One region of the Exiguobacterium sp. s5 genome, then DNA from elsewhere that is predicted to be linked to it. Evidence: riboswitches for the same ligand, from Rfam matches in the RefSeq annotation. Region 1 holds a riboswitch; each other region holds the start of a gene.
The links. Region 1 has a riboswitch for thiamine pyrophosphate ahead of thiT (energy-coupled thiamine transporter ThiT). Riboswitches for the same ligand answer to the same signal wherever they lie in the genome.

Region 1 (4,213 bases):
TGCGCTCCTGTTGATCGGTGGCGGGATTGGGGCTTACGTCATCGCTGACGAGATGTCCCGTGCCGTCGTGCCGGACGTCGTCGGCATGACGAGCGACGAGGCGACGACCGAGCTCGAAACGGCCGGTTTTGTCGTCGAGGCAACTGAACGGGCAAGTGACAACATCGCCGCTGGCGACGTCATCTCGCAGACACCGCAAGCCGGACGGAAGCCGAAACGTGGGACGACCGTGACGATTGTCGTCTCGGCCGGAAAAGAGACGGTCGAGATGCCGGATGTTGAAGGACTGTCCCAGTCGTCGGCCGAGCGGACGCTCAAAGATCTTGAGTTCACGGACATCGAGATTCAGTCGGAGGCATCCGAGACGGTCGATAGCGGGGATGTCATCTCCCAATCGATCGCCCCAGGCAACGAGGTCGTCCCATCTGAAGAGACGGTGACGCTCGTCGTCTCGACCGGCAGCAATAAAATCGAACTCGCCAACTTGGCGGGCTATACGTTCGAGGAAGCGACAACGTATGCCGAACAGAATAGCTTGAAAATCGTCAAACGTGATGAGTATTCAACGAGCGTTCCTGCGAATCAAATCATCCGTCAACTCCCGACGGCCGGTACGGCAGTCGACCCGGGGACGGAACTGACCGTCATCGTGTCACAAGGGGTAGAACCGACGGACGTCTCGATTGAACGGGAAGTCAACGTCGAAATCGAGCCGCCCGCTGAAGGCGAAGAAGCCGAGGCACTCGAAGTCGTCATTCGGACGGTCGACGCCCGTGGCGAAGTCGAGGTGTTGCGTGATAAGATAACGGAGACAACGACTTACTCGTATACGCTCGTCATCGCACCGGACGAAGTCGGAACCGCGACGATTGAAGTCGACGGCGAAGTCGTTCGCACGGATACGGTGACTTACGCACAAGCAAAAGATTCACAATGAAGAGGTGGCGTGCGCGTCGCCTCTTTTTCTAAGGAGGGAATGGAATGAAAGGTACGATTATTCGATTACAAGGCGGATTTTATGACGTCATGACGGAAGAAAAACAAGAGATCCGTTGTCGCGCCCGCGGCAATTTCCGCAACCGGAACATCTCGCCGGTCGTCGGTGACGATGTCGACATCCAAGACCAAGGGGATGGTACCGGTTATATATTGGCTGTTGACGAGCGGTCGAACCATCTCGTCCGCCCGCCGATTGCCAACATCGATCAAGCGTTCTTGTTATTCTCGGTAAAAGAGCCGGCGTTCTCGTTCCATCTGCTCGACCGTTTCCTCGTCTTGATCGAGTCGAAGCAAGTCCATCCGATTATCGTTTTGACGAAAATGGATTTGTTGACGGAGGCGGAACGGGAGAAGATTCACGAAGCAGCGGCTTTATATCGTTCCATCGGCTATGAGGTCATCGAGACGTCGACCGAGGACGGGTCGGGGATCGAAAAAATCCGCGGGTCGTTTAAGGAGAAGACGAGTGTGTTCGCCGGACAGACCGGGGTCGGTAAGAGTTCGCTCTTGAACGCGGTCGCACCTGAGCTTGAACTTGCAACCGGGAAGATCTCGAAATCACTTGGGCGCGGTAAGCACACGACGCGTCACGTCACGCTGATCACGCTCGCTGACGGGCTCGTGGCCGATACGCCTGGTTTCTCGAGCCTCGAGTTCCCAGAAGAACTCGAAGTCGAAGAGATGCGCTGGTGTTTCCCTGAGTTCGTCGAGCGGCATGATGACTGTAAATTCCGCGGTTGTGCCCATTTGAACGAACCAGGTTGTGCCGTCAAAGCGGCCGTCGAGGCGGGAGAAATCGCTTCCACCCGCTATGAGAATTATGTTACGTTTATGGCAGAGTTAAACGATAGACAACGGAGGTACTAACATGATTAAAATTGCACCATCGATTTTAGCGGCGGACTTCGCCAATTTAGAGGCAGAAGTGAAGGCGGTCCAAGAGGCCGGAGCGGATTACATCCATTTTGACGTCATGGACGGTCAATTCGTCCCGAACATCTCAATCGGCCTACCGGTGTTAGCGAGCTTACGGAAGAAGTCGGACATGGTGTTAGACGTCCATTTGATGATCGACCAGCCCGAACGGTTCGTCGAAGATTTCATCAAGGCCGGGGCGGATATCGTCACGGTTCACGTTGAAGCGACGAATCATTTGCATCGCGTGTTGCAACAAATCAAAGCGGCCGGCGCCAAGTGTGGTGTCGTCTTGAATCCGCATACGCCGCTGTCATCGATTGAACACGTGCTCGATGACGTCGACATGGTGCTCCTCATGACGGTGAACCCTGGCTTTGGGGGCCAGGCATTCATCGAATCGGTCGTCCCGAAAATCGCGGCGCTGAGCGAGATGCGCCAAGCGCGTCGTCTCGACTTTGAAATCGAGATTGACGGCGGTGTCAACGCAGAGACGGCGAAATTATGCATCGACGCTGGAGCTGATGTGCTCGTGGCTGGTTCAGCCATCTATAACGAGCCGAGCTATAAAGACGCAATCGATAGCATTCGTCACGCATCTCGTGTATAATCGTCGATAGAACAACAAATATTGTCGCAAGGGGTGTCACATTCTGTGGCTGAGAGGCATTTGCTAACCCTTTGAACCTGTTCCGTTCACACGGACGTAGGGATGTGGCGAAAATGCACGTTGCTACTCGATAGCAGCATGGCGTTTACGTCATGCTGCTTTTTGTCGTTCGCTCATATAATAAGGAGGGAATAAGATGAAACAACGTTTAAAACTACAGGCGCTCATTGAAATCTCATTGTTCGCCGCACTCGGCTTGATCTTTGATTTGCTCATCCCGTTCCGGATGCCGCAGGGCGGATCGATCAGCCTGGCGATGTTGCCGATCTTTGTGATGGCGTACCGCCATGGATTAAAAGGCGGACTGGCGACAGGAGCGCTCGTCGGAACGTTGCAACTGCTGTTCGGGGCTTACATTTTCACACCGGTCCAGTTCCTGCTCGACTACACGTTCGCTTACGGTGTCGTCGGTATGGCCGGACTGTTCGCTGGTCAAGTGAAACGGGCCGCCAAGGACGAGGCGAAAAAGACGCTCGTCGTCTACTTGGTGCTCGGGGCGCTCCTCGGTTCACTGCTTCGCTACGGCGCCCACGTCTTATCAGGGATCGTCTTCTTCGCCGAGTACGCGGAAGGGCCGGTCGTCGCCTATTCGTTTGCTTATAACATGACGTATATGTTGCCGTCCTTCCTCGTGTCGGCCGTCGTCCTCGTTCTCTTGTTCGTCTCGGCACCACGTTTCGCCACGCTCGCGACCCGGGGCCTCCGCTAATGCGGGTGTTGATTGTGGCGGCCAGCCCGGAACCAATCTCGGGACTCCCTCGTGACGTCGATTACATCATCGGCGTCGACGGAGGGTACGAGACACTGTTGAACCAAGGGCTGAACCCGGATCTCGTCGTCGGCGATTTCGACTCCTTCACGGGCGAAGTGCCGATCGACGCCGTCCGTTACCCATCTGAAAAAGACGTGACCGACCTTGAGATTGCGCTCGAGGCGGCCCGTGGACACGGGGCGACGGAGATGCTCGTGTACGGCGCTCTCGGTGGACGCCTCGACATGACGCTCGGCAATATCGGGCTGCTCGAGGCATATCCAGAGATGCGTTTGTTCACGGCCGGGCAAACCGTTCGTCTTGTTGGAGCTGGGCGTCACGAGCTCCCACGTCAAGCCGATCATTATTTGTCGCTCATCCCGTGGAAGCGGGCGAACGTGTCAATCCGCGGCGTCAAATATCCGCTTGACCGTCACGATGTCGTCAGCCATGAGGCGCTCACGATCTCGAACGAGTGGGCCGGTGAGGCGGCGGACTTGATCGTGCACGAAGGTATGGTCCTCGTGCTGTATGTCAAAAAATGAACACAAAAAAATCCCATCGGCGAATGCCGCTGGGATTTATTTCGTTCGTGTATAAAAATTATACGCGTTCAACGAGACCTGATTTAAGAGCGCGAGCTGAAACCCAAACTCGTTTAGGTTTACCGTCAACGAGAATACGAACTTTTTGTACGTTTACACCCCAAGTGCGTTTTGTCTTGTTGAGTGCGTGCGAACGGTTGTTACCTGATTTAGGTGATTTACCTGTTACGTAGCATTTACGTGCCATGCGTTTCCCCTCCTTTTTTATGTGGGTTCGTCCTAATAGACACTCGTTTATATTAGCACGGGTTTTTTCACGATGCAACTAGAAAA
Region 2 (4,213 bases), on a different contig from region 1:
ACGTATTTGAATCCGCGGTGGGATGAGACGCCGAGTGTGGATGCCGACAAGGACGCGGATGAGGTCGGTCTGACCCAGCTCGACTCGATTTATCGAGCCGAATGGCAGGCGAACGCCTATCCACGCTCAGAGGCCGAACGCAAGGCGTTAGAAGAATAGGCAGGAGAACACGTCCGGAAACGGGCGTGTTTTTTCTTGACAAGACGTCACCGACCCGTCAATATCTAAAAAGTAATGATTACTATTTAGGAGTGGGTAGAATGAGACGAATCCCGATCACCGTGCTGTCCGGTTATTTAGGAAGCGGTAAGACGACACTATTGAACCACATATTGAACAATCGGACGGGCAAGAAATACGCCGTCATCGTCAACGACATGAGCGAGTTGAATATCGATGAGCGATTGATTGAACAGGGCGGTTTTTCGAGGACGGACGAAAAGTTGGTCGAACTATCGAACGGCTGCATCTGTTGCACGCTCCGTGAGGACCTGCTCGAGGCGGTAGCAGAGCTTGCGAACGACCTTGACCTCGACGGAATCATCATCGAGTCGTCCGGTATCTCAGAGCCGATCCCGGTCGCCCAAACGTTTACATATGCCGATGACGCCCTCGGCATCGATTTGACGAGCCGAGTCTATATCGATGCGATGGTGACCGTCGTCGATGCGTTTCGGTTCTTAACAGATTTCAACTCGGGCGAGTCGCTCCATGAACGTAATCAGGCGATTGAGGCGACGGACGTCCGCGAAGTCGTCGACCTACTCGTCGACCAAGTCGAATTCGCCGATATCATCGTCTTAAACAAGGCGGATCGCGTGACCGAGACCGAACTCGGCGAGATGACCGGACTGTTGAAGGCGCTCAACCCAACCGCGAAGCTGTTGACGTCTGTCCATGCGAACGTGGAATTGACCGAGCTGTTGGATGTCAATTTGTTCGATTTCGAACAGGCGATGCATGCGGCCGGGTGGATTCAAGAACTTGAGACAGATGTGCACACGCCGGAGACGGAAGAATACGGCATCAGTTCATTCGTCTATCGTCGGCGTCGGCCGTTCCACCCGGAGCGTCTCCATGCCTGGATCGAGGCGTTTCCGGAAGAAATCGTCCGCGCGAAAGGGTTCTTATGGATTGCTTCCCGGAACGACCTCGCCTGTCTGTTTTCACAAGCGGGTTACGCCTCGACGCTCGAACATGCCGGGCGCTGGCTCGCGACGCTTCCGGAAGATGAGCGTCGTCACATGTTCACGGCCGAACCGGAACTCGCCGCCGACTATGTCGAGCCGTACGGGGACCGACAGACGGAGCTCGTCTTGATTGGGCAGCGGATGGATCGAGCCATCATCGAACAAGAGCTCGATCACTGTCTGCTGACAGATGAGGAGATGGCGCTGGATTGGTCGACGCTCCGGGACACACTTCCGGGGAACGAGGTCGTCACGTTCTCATAAGACCGTTTACAAAATGAAAGCGGTCGTCTATACTGATTCTTGCATAAACAACCGCATACATTGGACTACACTAGGGGTGCTTCGGCTGAGATGTGAGCATGGCTCCAATCCCTTATGACTCGATCCGGGTAATACCGGCGTGAGGAAGTGTGGCACTTTTTCTAATGGATTAAAATTGGACGAGTGGCCGCATTCTCATGGATGCGGCTTTTTTGTGTACACATAATAAGGGGGAATAGAACATGAACAAACAATGTGGAACGAGCCCGATCGTCGGGTTCCGCTTTACACTGAGCCCGATGACGACTGATTTCGTGAGCATCATCAAAGGGGCGTTGAAGGAGACGGATTTACAAAACGTCTGGCGACATACCGATGACGTGTCGACGGTCATCCGTGGACGAAGTGAGCATGTATTCGATGTGGCTAAGACCGTGCTGTCACACGCGACGAAGACAGGGGAACATGTGTCGATGAGCGGGACGTTCTCGGTCGGGTGTCCAGGGGATACGGCCGGAGATGAAGTGCTCGTTGTGTCGAGCGAACCGCTTAATGGTCCCGTCGGTCCGCAATATGTCTCCTCACAGTTCGCGCTCTATCCGCTCGGTGATGACGACTATATGGACATCATCTACGAAGAAATCGCTTTTGCGAAAGAGCGAGGTGTCTTCAATGACTCGATGCATTACGCCTCAGGTATACATGGGGACATCGAGCCGGTGTTCGCTTTCTATGAGGCGACGTTTGATCGCGTCCGACAGAAGACAAGCCACGTCGTCATGACGGTGACGTTCAGCGTGAATAGTCCGTCACACGAGGGACGCATGGATGCTTAAATCGTGGAAGTTAAAAGAGATCGTCTTGTTGTCGATTTTATCGGTCGTGTTCGCGGTGGTCTATTTGGCGTTCGTCCATGCTGGGAACTTGTGGGCCGGTCTGATTGGACCAATCGCCTACGAATGGATTTTTGGGATATGGTTCATCGTCTCGATTATCGCAGCTTATATCATTCGCAAGCCTGGGGCTGCATTCTTGTCCGAAGTGCTTGCGGCGACGATTGAGATGATGATTGGCAACGCCATCGGACCGCGCATCATTTTAGTCGGGATCGTTCAAGGGATCGGCGCCGAAGCGGCGTTCGCTTTGACGGGTTATAAACGCTATGATCTTTGGGTGCTCATGCTCGCCGGATTCAGTGCTGCTGTGACAAGTTTCGCATATACGTACGTCATGGGAGGGCTCAATGCCCTCAGTCCGACATATGTGGCTACGATGTTCGCACTACGCGCAACGAGCGGGATGTTGATTGCTGGTCTGGGCGGTAAGATTTTGAGCGACTTGTTGCTTCGGACGGGCGCGCTTGATGGGTATGCTCTCGCGCGACAGGACCGTATGCATGGTTGAGGCAGAACATCTGACATTTCGTTATCCGAACAAGAAATGCGATGTCTTGACGGATATCACACTACGTCTAACAAAAGGGAGAACGGTCATTACAGGGGCAAGTGGGTCGGGAAAATCAACATTGCTCGCTTTGATGAATCGTCTCTATCCGGACAATTGTGATGGCATCGTGACGGGCAGATTGCACTTGTTCGATCGCTCTTATGATACGTATGAAGCTGGCGAAGTGAACCGGCGCGTCGGAACGGTCTTTCAGGACCCGGACAGTCAGTTCGTCATGCAGACGGTCGAAGAAGAATTGATTTTCACGCTCGAAAACTTTGCCGTCGCGAGAGACGAGATGATGGCCCGTGTCACCACAATGTTAGAGGCGTTGCATTTGACCGATTATCGTCACCGTACCATCCATGATCTATCGGGGGGAGAGAAGCAGCAAATTGCCGTCGCTTGTGCCTTGATTGGCCGCCCCGAGTGGCTCCTCCTCGATGAGCCGCTCGCTCACCTCGATCCTGAGACCGCCCATCATTTCGTCCGTTGGCTCGACGGCGTCGCACAGACCGTAAACGTTGTCGTCATCGAGCATCGGCCATACATATGGGGTGATTTCTTTGACCGACAAGTGAAGCTCGTGAACGGGCGCATCGACTATGATGGGCCGTTCATCGTCCGACCGGATTATGCGTTCTCTCCAATTAAAGTTGAACGAGGAAAGGAAATGTTATTTCACATACCGGAATTAAAACGAAAAACATTTCAATTAGCAGCGAGCGAGTTAAAGGTCGCTGAGGGTGATCTCATTGCGGTGCTCGGTCGAAATGGTAGCGGAAAGTCGACATGGCTGCGAAGCCTAGCCCGGAAACAGCGTAAAGTCGGCCTCGTCCCGCAATCACCGGCGCATCTATTCGTTACGAATGATGTGACTCGAGAACTCGCATATGGCCATAATCGCCCGATTGAGGACGTCTCAACGCGGCTCGGGCTCGAATCAGTGCGTGACCACCATCCACTCTCCCTTAGTCACGGTCAAAAACGAAGGCTCGCCATCGGAGTGATGATGCTGTCTAATAAACAACTGATTGCGTTTGATGAACCGACTGCCGGACAAGACGAGGTATCGCTTCGTGCGCTCTATGACTTAATGGTCGAACGAACACGATCCGGCCAGACGATTTTGTTTGTGACGCACGACCTCAGCTTCGCGCGGATTGCGAACACATATTATTTGATGTGTGACGGCGACTTGAGTGGGCCATATGACGCTTCACTCTGGGATGAAAAAGAATTACTACGCACCCACGGCTTATTGATGGAGGAATCGCGATGACATTTCATGAGATGAACCCGACGATTAAATT
Region 3 (4,213 bases), on a different contig from region 1:
AATGACTGGCAAACATGCTACGATCATTGATAATAGGAAAAAAATGTAACTTTCTTAGGAGGTTTGATTGATGAAACGCCTAGGCCTACTCGGATTCAGTGTGTTTTTGCTGACCGGGTGCACCGATTCCGTTGAGCAACCCATCGTCCCGGCCGATACAAATGAACCGTCGTCCGAAGACATCACCGCTTGGACGCGAGAAGATTTTAAAGACGTCTTCGACCAATATGAAAAAGTCCCGCCGCTCTTGAAGGCACTCGAGAACGATGGACTCACCCCGTTCCGCGAGACGTTCGAGCACGTCGTCATCGCCGGCGACGGCATCCAGCATACATACGCCGATATTCATCCGTTCAAACTCGATGACGGCACGTACGCCACCGTCTATGAGAGCGAGAACGGGGACATCGCTAACGGTCCCGAGTCGGTCGCGCCGCTGTTTTGGCAAGAAGCATCGTTCCTTCAATTCGTCGAAGAAATCGAGAAACGAAAATATGGGACGAGTGCCCCACCGACGGACGTCGTTTTGACCGAAGACGAGTTTCAGGCGCTCTATAATCGCCACGCCTACACGTCCGCGCTCATCGTCGAGCTCGACGAATGGGGCGTACAACTGGCGCGCGATCCGCTCGAGAACGTGATCATCGCGGGAAACGGGGTCAAGGAAGTGAAGGCCGACTTGATCGTCTTTGAAGTCGAAGGCGGCTACGCCATCGTCTACGACCGAGACGGTGAGATCTTCAAAGGGCCGGAGTCGATTGCCCCACTGTTTTGGAGCGAGACGGATTATGAAAACCTACTCGAGAAGTATGAATGACTTATCGGACACGTCGTTTCAAGTCCCGGTACTCGAGTAGCAAGTTGAGCCATTGCGCCGGCTTATCGCTCGACTCAGCTACGTCGTACCGGTATCTCGTCACGTACACATGCCACGACAAGGCCCGATAGACGCAACCGAGCTCTTCAGCGATCAACAAGTGACGCCAAAGCACGTCCTTGGATGCGACGCCGCTCCACGCTTCCAAATAAACCGTACGCATCGTTTGAATCTGTTCATACCAGGCGACCTCGGCTTCTTCCGGCAATAAGTCGTACAGCGCGTTCCAAAACACGCGCACGCTGAAAAACGGATGCGTGACGGTCGCGTCGCCCCAGTCGAGGATACACAAATCATTCGTCCGTTCCCGCCAGAAGATGTTGCCGCCGTGCAAATCACCGTGCTCGAGACTCATCGGCATCCCGGTCGCCAGCTCATCGCACATGGCGATCAATTCATCTTGAAGCGCGAGCATGGCCTCGGCTTTGTATCGCTCGAGCCCGGCGCAGAGCTCAGGTAAATACGTGCGGATTTCGTCCTTCAACTTGGCCGGTCGGCGGTCCGGGATGCCGTAAGACAAGTAGGTCTCGATCTGGTCGATCTCCTGTCGCTGCAGCTGTGCGTATTGACGCAACGCCGCTTCGTATCGACTCACGTCCGGCCGTTCACGTAGCGCCTCTCCGCCGATGCCTCGCATGAGCAACCAGTTCCGGGCTGAATCGATGGCGATGACGTCAGGCACGAAATCAGGATGCCGCTCGGCCAGAAACGCCGACAATCCGGCCTCGCCGCGGCTGATATCGGTCACCGCTTTGGCGTAGTAACGTTCCTCATCGAGCGCGCCAACAAGCAAGTACGTCAAATCGGTATCTTTGATCACGTGCCACCTCGCATTCGGCACGTTTGCCTCAATCCATCGTTCGAACCGTTCACGAAACGATCGGTCACGCCATGGGATTGCCTGTCTCATCCTGTTCACCCTTTCTTTCATCATCTCCTAGGAGGAAACGATATGGACGTTGTATATTACTCATACCCGGTCGATGCCATCTTGTATATGTACTTAGGGGCGACGGCCATCGTCAGTCTCATCATCGGGCTGCTCGTTTGGCGTCTGTTCAAGCGCCGAGATGTCGGCTTTTGGACAACGCTCGTTCTCAGCTTTGTCGGGCTGTCGCTCTCGCTCGTCTGGTTTCAAAACGCGTCCGTCGCCGTGTTCATGGGGACACTCCCGTGGCTGATCAATCTCGTCTTCTCCCTTTTGTTGTACGGTCTGTTCGTCGGCATCATCTATGTCACGTTCCGACCACGAAAGCTCGACCGCGTCAAATGACGGTATGCTATACTCATGTTAATAAACGACCACTAGGGGAGCCTTCGGGCTGAGACGGCATGCGCCGGACCCTTCGAACCTGATCTGGCTCATACCAGCGTAGGGAAGTGGTGTGGGATTCGTCTGTCTTTCCACGCCACTTTTCCACTTGGAGAAGTGGCGTTTTCATTTTGAAAGGAGACTATCTATGCGTATTCAACAACTCACTTGGATGGCGATGCTCATCGCCATCGCCGTCATCGGTTCCCTGTTCATCTCGATTCCGACCGGTGTCGCCCGTGCCTATCCGATTCAACATATGGTGAACGTCATCGCCGCCGTCACCGTCGGGCCGATCGGGGCCGTTCTCGTTGCGTTCGTGACCGGAATCGTCCGTGTCATGACCGGTACCGGGTCGCTCTTGGCCTTTCCCGGAGGTATGATTGGGGCGCTTTTGGCCGGGGTCTTCTATATGAAGACGAACCGCGTCGCCTTCGCCGCTTTCGGCGAAGTCCTCGGGACCGGAATCATCGCCTCGCTCATCGCCGTCCCGTATGCCAAAATCTTGATGGGAACGGAGTTCGGGGCACTGTTCTTCTTCCCGGCCTTCCTCGCCTCGAGTGTAACCGGTGCTCTTCTCGGCTGGATCGTCTTGGCGCGGGTCAAGCAATTGCGACCGCTCACGGTGAATCGATAAGTCCTTCCTCCGACTGATAGTAAATGGTAAAATCAGGATATACCAATTAGGGAGGTCCTTTCTTGAATCGATTGACGCTAATACTGGCGGCCACCGCCTGCCTGTTCATGTCCGGTCTGTTGTACACGCTCGAACGGATTGCCACGTTCACTCGCTGGAATGCCCAGATTGCGACGGGTACGTTCTCGAGCGAGCCGATGTTCGTCGATGTGCTGCTCCAAAATGTGTTCATCTCGATTTTCGGGGTGGCCGCCATCGTCCTCTTTTTTATGGCGGGCAACGCTGTCCAACCCACAACGACCACAAAAGCAGGGACGGCCGATTTATGACGGCTGTCCCTGTTTGACGTGATGTGATGGTTTTATAACTCTAGTGAAGAAGGAGTGTTTAGTTATGGACATTAATCGCAATCCTTATTTTTACTCATTGTTAGTCGGGACTTTAATTTTTCTATTCATCTTCATCTCTGAATTCTTTTTCAATTTTGGAATCATATCGAATCACTCGATTACATTGCTCTTTCTTTCTTTGACCACTCTGTTGGCGGTACTGCTTATTTTTTCCGTGCTGTATGTCAAAAAATTTAAAGACGAAAAAGGGAACATATTATTAGGCGTATTAATCTTTTCAGGCGCTGGTTTCCTTCTTTTCTTACTACTCAATACGTTAGTGATGTTGTAAGTTGAACCGGGTCTAGTCTTCTTCCTTCGATTTTTAGTGAATTTGCATTATCATTATCTCCTTACCTTGTTCATAAAAATCACAGCTCAAAAAGTTTCTTCCCACCTATATTTTCAGTGAGCCGTTCGCTAAACTGAAAGAAAATAAGGGGGGCAAAGCGATGTTTCGTATCGGCAGTATCTTTATTCCTGTAACAAATTTAATCCGATCATTGGAATGGTATCAAACCCACTTTCACATATCTGAAATCGGACGTTGGGAAGGTGGCATCGGCGTCCATTTCCCAGACGGGGCGACCCAACTCGGATTGATTGAAACGAAAAACGTTGCTTCGACGACGTTCAGCGACCGAAACGGTGACGAACACGTCAGCTTCAACATCGTCTGCGACGACATTCAATCCATCCATGACACATTTGAACGCGCCGGCTTGAAACCTGGCCGACTTCAAGATTTTGGCGGGATGAGTTGTTTTGATGTATTGGACCCGGATGGCAACGTCATCAGTCTGACGTCAGAATCAGCCGATTCGCCCTTCCATCGAGACCAGATTAGACAAGCACAATTGAAAGGACAGACCCAATGAAACAAATCCACCATCTCTGCATCCAGACGCCCGACTATGAGGCGTCCAAACGATTTTATGAGGCGCTCGGCTTCGAGCTCGTTCAAGAGTCGCCCGACTTTCATACGCGCGCGTACAACA
Region 4 (4,213 bases), on a different contig from region 1:
CTCGCGGGAACGCGAAGAGGAGATTCTACAGTCGTATTGGATTCCAGCGCCGTATAAGCCGAGGTGGGTCCGTTTCTTTCACCATTTGTCGCGTGAGGCCTATAACGCGGCCGATGAGATTATCACCTTGTTCGAGCGGAACCGCGAATATCAGGAGTGGATTGGCGCCCCGAGCGAGAAGACGAAAATTATCGCCAATGGCATCGCCGACCGACAAATCCAGGCGACGGTCGACCGTCCGGAGCACGACCTCTTTCAAATCGGTGCTATCGTCCGCTTGGTGCCAATCAAAGATTTGAAGACGATGATTTACGCCGCCAAGATTTTGCAGGAGCGGCATCGTCTGTTCAAACTGACGATTATGGGTCCGCTCGATGAGGATGAAGAATATGCGGAAGAGTGCCGTCTGCTCATCGAACAGAGCGGACTGACCGATTATGTCGAGCTTGTCGGAAAGGTTGATGTCCAAGCCTATTTGCCGAAGTTTGATTTACTTCTGTTGACGAGTATCTCGGAAGGTCAACCGCTCGCGATTCTTGAAGGAATGGCAGCCGGCATCCCGTGGGTCGCGACCGATGTCGGGGCTTGTTCCGAGCTCTTGTACGGCCGAGAAGACGACCCGTTCGGTCCAGCCGGGTTTATCGTGCCCCCGGTTCATCCGGAAGCGGTCGCGGACAAGGTCGAGTGGATGATGGATTATCCGCAGGAGCGGATGCGTTTCGGTAAGAACGGGCGGGAGCGGGTCCGTCAATACTATCGTCTCCAACAAGTCGTGGACCGCTACAAAGCCATCTATGAAACGAGGAGGGAACAGTATGGCGGGCATCGGGTTTAAGCTGCAGAAGTTGTTCCAAGAAGACTACTATTCGTCCAGGTTGAAGGCGTACACGTTCTCGGGCCTCGTCACATCCGGACCGTGGTTGATCGTCATCTTGGTCGTCGGGACGATTCAATGGTTGGCGTTCCAAATGCCGACGTTATCGCTCGCCGAACGGACGCTCTTCATGATCTCGGTCTCGTACGCGTTCATCTTCTCGCAAATCTTGTTCAGCTTCCAACAGCTCGTCGTCACCCGATATGTGGCGGACTTGTTTTACGAGAAGAAGGCACATGAGATTTTCCCGGTCTTCACCGGGATGCTCAAAGTGACGATCCTCGCCGCGACGATTCTGTACAGTATCTTTTGGCTATTGTCGCCGCTCGATTTTCTGTACAAACTGACGTTGTTCGTTTTATTCATGACGATCAATGTCATCTGGGTCATGTTCTTGTTCTTGAGTGCCGCCAAGTATTATCAAGCGGTGGCCTATAGCTTCTTGCTCGGCGGACTCATCTCGGTCGGGAGCGTCTATGCGATTAGCCGTCTCATGGTCAATCCGTCGAGTCTCGAGCTGTTGCTCGGTTTCACGGTCGGGATGATTGTGACGTTGTTCGGGTTGTTCTTCGCGATGCTCCGGACGTTCCCGCTCCGTTACGCGGTGAAAGAGTTCTCGTACTTCAAGTACTTCGACCGCTATCCAGACTTGTTCGCCATCGGCGTGTTATACGTGCTCGGGATTTGGGTCACGAACTTTATCATCTGGTTCGGAGAAGGACGCGTCATCATCGCAGACTCCTTCTTGTTTAATCCGTATTATGACACGGCCATCTTTTGGTCGTACTTGACGATTATCCCGACGCAACTCCTGTTCGTCGTCGCCGTCGAGACTCGGTTTTATGAGCGCTATCGCACGTTTTATGGATTGATCAATTACGGAGGGGCGCTCCATCAAATCGAGAAGGCGAAACAGACGATGACGTCCGTATTGAAAAATGAGTTGATTCGACTCGCGCGCAGCCAAGGCGTCGTGACGTTGTTCGCCATCCTCATGGCAGGCGTGTTCGTCGGTTGGATCGGTGTGCCGGACGAAATCGGTCAAATCTTTCGGATGACGACGCTCGCGGCGTTCGCGAACGCGATGATCCTTATTTTGACGTTGTTGTTGCTCTATTTCGAGGATCGACGCGGGGCATTGTTCGTCAACATCTCGTTCTTCACGTTGAATGCGTTGTTCACGCTCTTGCTCTTGCCGCGCGGCATCGATTGGTACGGCGTTGGCTTTGCTGTCAGCACGACAATCACGTTCTTCTTGGCCGGCCTGCGTTTGATCTATTACATGGGCAAAGTCGATTATTACGTGTTCGCGGCCTCGAATCGACGCAAGCTCGGTACCGAACGGTTCTCCCAAATGGGGACGTTGTTGAACCGTCGCTTCTCGCGATAAAGGGTTTTCAACATGGAAAAAGACTGATATGATGTGGTCGTAGACGACCGAATTTCATAATGTTTACCACTAGGGGAGTCGCGTGACGCGGCTGAGATGGACGAGGTCCAGACCCTTTGAACCTGATCTAGTTCACGCTAGCGTAGGGAAGTGGGCGAACCGATTGTTCTCGTACACTTTGTGTAAATCCGACGCCGCTTCCGTTATGGGAGGCGGCGTCTTTTTTGATCACAAAGGAGGATACATGAATGACATTCACCGCACATCTTCGACAAGAGGCAGATGCCTTGTTTCAAGCCAGCTTTGACCATCCGTTCGTCCGCGAGCTCGGAACAGGCGAACTCGACGAGGCGAAATTTAGGCATTACGTCATGCAAGATTCATACTATTTGAACCAGTTCTCCAAAGTACAGGCGAAAGGCGCGACCCTCGCCCCGAACATGGAAGTCGCGAGCCGCTTTTTGACGCATGCGCTCCATACCATCGAAGCAGAGCATGCGTTGCACCGTGAGTTTTTCACCTTGCTCAACGTGACGGAGGCGGAGTGGGCGACGTTTGAGCCGGCCCCGACGGCTTACGCCTATGCGCTCCATATGCAACAGGCCGGTCCGACGCTCGGTGATGTGCTCGCTTCGATTTTGCCGTGCTACTGGGTCTATTATGAGATTGGGGAGCGATTGAAAGATGCGACACCCGATCATCCGATCTATGCGACGTGGATTGCGACGTACGGTTCGGAATGGTTCCGCGATCTCGTCGAGGAACAGCTTGAACGGCTCGACGTGCTCGCCGGACAAGCGACAGCGGAAGAACGGGTCCGGTATCAACAGCTGTTCTTGAAGAGTTGTTATTATGAACATGCGTTTTGGGAAATGGCGTGGACGCTCGAGTCGTGGGATTTACCGGCGGGGGTGACACGATGAAGCGCGACTTATGGGACAAAGTCAGAGCCGAACGGCCACTCATCCATAACATTACGAATATCGTCGTCGCTAACTTTTCGGCGAACGGGTTGCTCGCCATCGGCGCTGCGCCGGTGATGGCGTCAGCCGTCGAAGAAGTCGCGGACATGGCGTCTGCGAGCGATGCGCTCGTACTCAATATCGGCACACTCGATGCGACGACGGAACGTACGATGATTCGAGCCGGACAGGCGGCGAATGAATCGAGCCGGCCGGTCGTCTTCGATCCGGTCGGTGTCGGGGCGACCGCGTTTCGACGTGACGTCGCTACATCCATTTTGCAACACGTCCGCGTGACGGTCATCCGAGGCAATGCCGGAGAAATCGCGACATTAATTGGTCTCGACGCGGCGGCGCGCGGCGTGGACGCTGGGGAAACGCGGATTGATTTGAATCACATCGCGCGCGCGGCGGCACGACGCTACAACTGTGTCGTTGCCGTGACCGGAGAGACGGATGTCGTCAGCGACGGGGACGCGACGATTGAAATCAAAGGCGGCACCGCAGCAATGGCCCGGACGACAGGGACCGGTTGTTTACTCAGTGCGGTCGTCGGTGCGCTCCTTGCGGTCGAATCCGACGCGTTGACGGCCACGGCGACAGCGCTCGCCGGATATGCCCGGTGCGGCGAACTGGCTACCGCTTTGGCGGAAGGACCGGGCGACTTCCCCGTTCATTTCTTGAATGAACTCGGCAAGATGACAGCCGTCGAGTTGCCGAGCGACCGCATTGAGGTGGTGTCATGATGCGGCCGCAAGTATTGACGATTGCCGGTTCGGACTCTGGCGGGGGAGCAGGAATCCAAGCCGATTTGAAGACGTTTCAAGAGCTAGAGGTGTTCGGGACGAGCGTTCTGACGGCCGTCACCGCTCAAAATACGCGCGGGGTGCATGGGGTCGAAGCGGTGTCGCCGGAACTCATCACGCAACAACTCGATGCAATCGGTTCGGACTTTTCGATCGCAGCATGTAAGACCGGGATGTTATT

Region 2: another riboswitch for thiamine pyrophosphate. It lies ahead of KNP60_RS11680 (YkoF family thiamine/hydroxymethylpyrimidine-binding protein); the one in region 1 lies ahead of thiT (energy-coupled thiamine transporter ThiT).
Region 3: another riboswitch for thiamine pyrophosphate. It lies ahead of thiW (energy coupling factor transporter S component ThiW); the one in region 1 lies ahead of thiT (energy-coupled thiamine transporter ThiT).
Region 4: another riboswitch for thiamine pyrophosphate. It lies ahead of tenA (thiaminase II); the one in region 1 lies ahead of thiT (energy-coupled thiamine transporter ThiT).

Annotation. Positions count from the first base shown of each region.
Region 1 covers NZ_JACSLK010000002.1:174,860-179,072, reverse strand. The annotation lists gene pknB (Stk1 family PASTA domain-containing Ser/Thr kinase) at 1-937, shown strand, start outside; gene rsgA (ribosome small subunit-dependent GTPase A) at 982-1,866, shown strand; gene rpe (ribulose-phosphate 3-epimerase) at 1,868-2,524, shown strand; TPP riboswitch at 2,544-2,644, shown strand; gene thiT (energy-coupled thiamine transporter ThiT) at 2,721-3,293, shown strand; gene KNP60_RS04995 (thiamine diphosphokinase) at 3,293-3,880, shown strand; gene rpmB (50S ribosomal protein L28) at 3,939-4,127, opposite strand.
Region 2 covers NZ_JACSLK010000005.1:153,948-158,160, reverse strand. The annotation lists gene KNP60_RS11690 (hypothetical protein) at 1-159, shown strand, start outside; gene KNP60_RS11685 (GTP-binding protein) at 261-1,454, shown strand; TPP riboswitch at 1,517-1,617, shown strand; gene KNP60_RS11680 (YkoF family thiamine/hydroxymethylpyrimidine-binding protein) at 1,697-2,290, shown strand; gene KNP60_RS11675 (ECF transporter S component) at 2,283-2,858, shown strand; gene KNP60_RS11670 (ABC transporter ATP-binding protein) at 2,851-4,182, shown strand; gene KNP60_RS11665 (energy-coupling factor transporter transmembrane component T family protein) at 4,179-4,213, shown strand, end outside.
Region 3 covers NZ_JACSLK010000001.1:22,195-26,407, reverse strand. The annotation lists gene KNP60_RS00185 (hypothetical protein) at 71-817, shown strand; gene KNP60_RS00180 (aminoglycoside phosphotransferase family protein) at 819-1,787, opposite strand; gene KNP60_RS00175 (hypothetical protein) at 1,830-2,150, shown strand; TPP riboswitch at 2,175-2,273, shown strand; gene thiW (energy coupling factor transporter S component ThiW) at 2,338-2,826, shown strand; gene KNP60_RS00165 (hypothetical protein) at 2,889-3,155, shown strand; gene KNP60_RS00160 (VOC family protein) at 3,668-4,093, shown strand; gene KNP60_RS00155 (VOC family protein) at 4,090-4,213, shown strand, end outside.
Region 4 covers NZ_JACSLK010000001.1:65,193-69,405, forward strand. The annotation lists gene pelF (GT4 family glycosyltransferase PelF) at 1-835, shown strand, start outside; gene pelG (exopolysaccharide Pel transporter PelG) at 816-2,264, shown strand; TPP riboswitch at 2,326-2,430, shown strand; gene tenA (thiaminase II) at 2,513-3,187, shown strand; gene thiM (hydroxyethylthiazole kinase) at 3,184-3,972, shown strand; gene thiD (bifunctional hydroxymethylpyrimidine kinase/phosphomethylpyrimidine kinase) at 3,972-4,213, shown strand, end outside.